One region of the Mesorhizobium sp. LCM 4576 genome, then DNA from elsewhere that is predicted to be linked to it. Evidence: riboswitches for the same ligand, from Rfam matches in the RefSeq annotation. Region 1 holds a riboswitch; the other holds the start of a gene.
What was found. Region 1 has a riboswitch for S-adenosylmethionine ahead of LCM4576_RS18505 (homoserine O-acetyltransferase). Riboswitches for the same ligand answer to the same signal wherever they lie in the genome.
Positions count from the first base shown of each region.

Region 2: another riboswitch for S-adenosylmethionine. It lies ahead of LCM4576_RS17460 (O-succinylhomoserine sulfhydrylase); the one in region 1 lies ahead of LCM4576_RS18505 (homoserine O-acetyltransferase).

Region 1 is NZ_MDDT01000027.1:103,015-105,144, forward strand. It holds gene LCM4576_RS18500 (AraC family transcriptional regulator) at 1-659, shown strand, start outside; SAM riboswitch at 779-856, shown strand; gene LCM4576_RS18505 (homoserine O-acetyltransferase) at 954-2,123, shown strand.
Region 2 is NZ_MDDT01000026.1:26,764-30,128, reverse strand. It holds gene LCM4576_RS17465 (ceramide glucosyltransferase) at 1-371, shown strand, start outside; gene LCM4576_RS17460 (O-succinylhomoserine sulfhydrylase) at 390-1,580, opposite strand; SAM riboswitch at 1,638-1,715, opposite strand; gene LCM4576_RS17455 (2'-deoxycytidine 5'-triphosphate deaminase) at 1,853-2,947, shown strand; gene araD1 (AraD1 family protein) at 3,130-3,365, opposite strand, start outside.

The sequences.
Region 1 (2,130 bases):
GGATCGACGTCGGGCCTGGTCAACTGGTCTGGATGGCGAACGAGGCGCCGCACGTCCATTCCGCCGATCCCCGGGATCCCTGGACAGTCCTTTGGTTCAGGCTGGACGGGCCGGAGCCCGCCATCCTGCGGCGCAAGCTGTTCGGAGACGGCGCGCCGCGCGCCATCTTCGCCGAGGGAGCAAATCCGGTCCCTTGGTTCGAGCGCCTGTTTGCCGCGCTGCGCCGCCGCGACGCCAGCCTCGACCTGCGCCTTTCGCAACTGGTTGCCGAATTCCTGCTCCTGATCGATCGCGCGTTGGCGGGACCGGACAGCGACGACCTGCCGAAACCGCTCGCCTCCGGTATCGAAGCGATGCGCGGGGCGCTCGGCTTTGCATGGAACGCGTCGGCCCTGTCGGYCGTCACCGGGCTCGGGCCGTCGCAGACCCGGCGGATGTTTCAGCGCCATCTTCGCACCAGCCCGCATCAGTGGCTGATGCGCGAGCGGTTGATGCACGCGCAGTCACTGCTGGTGCAGGACGACCAGCCGATCGCCGAGATCGCCGAGACATGCGGCTTTTGCGACGTCTACCATTTCGGCCGCGAATTCAAGCGATCGGTTGGCATTTCGCCTTCGGCCTGGCGGCGCAGTGAACTGGGTGTCGCATCGAAGCGCTGAGCAGGTTCCGCGAAGGCGTCGCATGGCCTTCCGGCAAGAACCTGYGACAAGGTGCGGTGAACTGATTGGAGCGCCGCGCTACCCGTTGACGAAGCGCGGCGCTGGTCCTAGAAGGACTGCCAGACTTCCGTGGTGATTTGGCCGGTCGGCTTGCAGCCACGTTAAACAACTCGCTAAAGGGCCGTTTGCAACCTGTAACCGGCTTTGCGACGGCAATGCCGGTTTTTTGTTGTCCGCGGCCGGCCGGACACCGCATCGGGACGAAACCGCTGCGGCACAGGATCGAGGACGGACATGGCCGCTCAGCGCGCTGCAAGAACCAAAGACGAGGTCGACCATCCGTCGAGCCCGGTGCTGCGGTTCGGGCCCGACAAGCCGCTGAAGCTCGACGCCGGCACCCTGCTCTCGCCTTTCCAGATCGCCTACCAGACCTACGGCACGCTCAACGATGCGCGCTCCAACGCCATCCTCGTCTGCCACGCGCTGACCGGGGACCAGCACGTCGCCAACACCAATCCGGTGACCGGCAAGCCGGGCTGGTGGGAGGTGCTGATCGGTCCCGGCAAGATCATCGATACCAACCGCTTCTTCGTCATCTGCTCCAACGTCGTCGGCGGCTGCCTCGGCTCGACCGGCCCGGCCTCGATCAATCCGGCGACCGGCAAGCCTTATGGGCTCGACCTGCCGATCATCACCATCCGCGACATGGTGCGCGCGCAGGCGATGCTCATCGATCATTTCGGCATCGAAAAGCTGTTTTGCGTGCTTGGCGGCTCGATGGGTGGCATGCAGGTGCTGGAATGGGCCGCAAGCTATCCGGAGCGCGTGTTCTGCGCCCTGCCGATCGCCACCGGCGCCCGCCATTCCTCGCAGAACATCGCCTTCCATGAGGTCGGCCGGCAGGCCGTCATGGCCGATCCGGACTGGCATGGCGGCAAATATCTCGATTTTGGCAAGCGCCCGGAAAAGGGGCTGGCCGTCGCGCGTATGGCCGCCCACATCACCTATCTATCGGAAGCAGCGCTCCACCGCAAGTTCGGCCGCAATTTGCAGGATCGGGAGGCGTTGACCTTCGGCTTCGACGCCGATTTCCAGATCGAGAGCTATCTGCGGCACCAGGGCATGACCTTCGTCGACCGCTTCGACGCCAATTCCTACCTCTATCTGACCCGCGCGATGGACTATTTCGACCTTGCCGCCGATCACGGCGGCCGCCTCGCCGATGCCTTCRCCGGCACCAAGACGCRCTTCTGCCTGGTTTCCTTCACCAGCGACTGGCTGTTCCCGACCGAGGAGAGCCGCTCGATCGTGCATGCCTTGAACGCGGCGGGCGCTTCGGTCTCCTTCGTCGAGATCGAGACCGATCGCGGCCATGACGCCTTCCTGCTCGACGAGCCGGAGCTGTTCGCGGCCATCAACGGCTTCATCGCCTCCGCTGCCCGTGCGAGGGGGCTCAGCGTATGACCCCGAA
Region 2 (3,365 bases), on a different contig from region 1:
CCGAGATCTGGTCGCGGCAGACGCGCTGGGCGCGGCTACGCCGGGTGACGTTCCCGCTCTTCTTTGCGCCGGAGATCCTGACCGGCGCGGCGACGCCGCTGCTGCTGGCGCTGATTGCCGCCGCAGGGGCCGGCATCAGCCTGCCCACAACGGCCTTGTGCGTGCTGGCGATCGCTTATCTGCCGGAGTGCCTGCTGGCCTCTGCCAAGAGTTGGTACCTGTCGCCGCGCAGCGTCACCGCGATGATCGTGCGCGACGTCCTGCTGCCCGCCATCTGGGCGCGCGCCTGGTTCGGCGGCGCCGTCGAATGGCGCGGCAATGCCATGACCATCCGCACCAAGGCCATGACCGAGCTGGAAGAGCTCGCCTGAAATTTGGGTCGCGGCTTCCTATTTGGCCGCTTTCAGCGCCTCTTCGATGTCGGTCAGCAGATCGTCGGTGTCCTCCAGACCGACGGAGAGCCTGAGCGTGCCGGGCCCGATGCCGAGTTCGGCGCGGGCCTCGTCGCTCAGGTTCTTGTGCGTCGTGGTTGCGGGATGGGTGATCAGGCTCTTGGCGTCGCCGAGATTGTTGGAGATCAGCACGATGTCGAGCGCGTTCTGGAAGGCGAAGGCCGCCTGCTTGCCGCCCTTGACGTCGAGGCAGATCAGCGTCGAGCCGCCAGACATCTGCTTCTTCACGACATCCGCCTGCGGATGATCGGCGCGGCCCGGATAGATGAGGCGGGCGATCTCCGGGCGGCCGGCGAGGAAATCGGCGATCTTGCCGGCGCTCTCGGTCTGCTGGCGCACGCGCAGCGGCAGCGTCTCCAGGCCTTTCAGCAGGGTCCAGGCGTTGAAGGGCGACAGGCTCGGGCCGGTGTGGCGGAAATAGTCGTGCAGGTTCTCGTCGATCCACTTCTTGTCGGACAGGATGACGCCGCCGAGACAGCGGCCCTGGCCGTCTATGTGCTTGGTCGCCGAATAGACCACGATATGCGCGCCGAGCTGCAACGGCTTCTGCTGCAGCGGCGTGGCGAAGACATTGTCGACGATGACTCGCGCGCCGATCGAATTGGCGAGCTTGGCGACCGCGGCAATGTCGACCACCTCCAGCGTCGGGTTGGTCGGGCTTTCCAGGAAGAACAGCTTGGTGTTCGGCCTTACCGCCTTTTCCCAATTGGCTATGTCGGTGCCGTCGATCAGCGTCGCCTGGATGCCGTAGCGCGGCGCCAGCGTCTCGACCACCCAGCGACAGGAGCCGAACAGCGCGCGTGCGGCGACGATATGGTCGCCCGCCTTGACGCTGCAGAGCAGGGCGGCGGAAACGGCCGCCATGCCGGACGCGGTGGCGCGGGCATCCTCGGCGCCTTCCAGCGCGCACATGCGCTTTTCGAACATGTCGACGGTCGGGTTGGCGTAGCGCGAATAGATGAAGCCAGGCTCTTCGCCCTTGAAGCGGGCTTCGGCCGCTTGCGCCGTCTCGTAGACATAGCCCTGGGTGAGATACATCGCCTCGGCGGTCTCGCCATATTGCGATCGCAGCGTTCCGCCATGCACGAGTGCCGTCTGAGGTTTCCAATTGCGCTTCTTGGTGCTCATAGCCCTGCTTCCAGACACAAAAAAACCGGCCGCGAAAGTCGCAACCGGTCCATATAGCCTTGCGGCTCGACGGTCCTTTAGCGACTTGTTTAACGTGGCTGCAAGCCGACCGGCCAAATCACCACGGGATAACGACCCTTTAAATGAGCGCCGCGCTTGCGTCAATTGCCGGCTTCATTAAGAGGTTTGTACCAGGCAGGTTCCGCAAAAGTGTCCAGCGGTTTTGCGYCAAGAACCTGCCACAAAGAGACCGGCCTCAACGGAGCCAGCCTTTGCGGCAGACAGGCATTCTTCCGGATCAGGACATCGCGGCGCTCTTCGAGGCGAACGCGCTGACGTCGCCGCGCGCGCTGGACGCCAACCAGATCCAGCCGGCCAGCCTTGATCTGAGGCTCGGCGACAAGGCGTTTCGCGTGCGCGCCTCCTTCCTGCCCGGTCCCGATCATCTGGTCGCCGACAAGCTCGAGCGGCTGAAGCTCCACGAGATCGACCTCACCGGGGGCGCGGTGCTGGAGACCGGCTGCGTCTACWTCGTGCCGCTGCTCGAAAGCCTGGCGCTGCCGGCGAATGTGTCCGCTTCCGCCAATCCCAAGAGCTCGACCGGGCGTCTCGKCATCTTCACCCGGGTGATGACCGATCYCGGCCACGAGTTCGACAAAATCGCCGCCGGCTATCACGGGCCGCTGTATCTCGAAGTCAGCCCGCGCACCTTCCCGATCGTCGTGCGGGCCGGCTCGCGCCTGTCGCYGATACGCTTCCGCATCGGCAACGCGGTGCTCTCGGAGAACGAGCTGCGCGACCTCCACCGCGCCGAGATGCTGGTCGCTACCGAGCCGCCCAACATTTCCGGCGGCGGCATCGCGCTCTCCATCGACCTCGACGGCGACAAGGATGGCCTCGTCGGCTATCGCGGCAAGCACCACACCGGCCTTGTCGACGTCGACAAGCGCGCAGCGCAGGACGTCGTCGATTTCTGGGAGCCGATCTACAAGAGCGGCGCCGGCGAGCTGGTGCTCGATCCAGACGAATTCTACATCTTGGTTAGCCGCGAGGCGGTGCATGTGCCGCCGCTCTACGCCGCCGAGATGACGCCCTTCGATCCGCTGGTCGGCGAGTTCCGCGTCCACTATGCCGGCTTCTTCGATCCGGGCTTCGGCCATTCCGCCGCCGGCGGCAGCGGCAGCCGCGCCGTGCTCGAAGTGCGCAGCCACGAGGTGCCTTTCATCCTCGACCACGGCCAGATCGTCGGCCGTCTCGTCTACGAGCATATGCTGAAGCGCCCACAGGCGCTCTACGGCACCGATCTCGGCTCGAACTACCAGGCGCAGGGCCTGAAGCTCTCCAAGCATTTCAAAGCAGCGCGGTGAGGCCGCCAATCTCCCCCCTCGAGGGGGAGATGTCGCCGAAGGCGACAGAGGGGGTCGCCGCGCGTGAGGCGCCAACCTATTGCTCGCCTTCGCAAGGAGTTGGCACTTTACGTGAGACGACCCCTTCTGGCCTGCCGGCCATCTCCCCCTCGAGGGGGGAGATCACGCTCTCGTAGCTCGTCTCACAACGCCTTGACCGCCACCTTGACCGGCTTTTCGATCTCCAGCGGGTTGCGCAGCGGCAGGCCGAAATCCGGCGCTTCGATCTCGAACGTATCGCCGGCCTCGGTCCGGATGCCGTCGGCGAAGGAGAGGGTCGCGGTGCCGAACATGTGCACATGCACGTCGCCGGGCTGGCGGAAGGCCGAGTATTTGAAGTGGTGGTGCTCGAGATTGGCGATGGTGTGCGACATGTTCG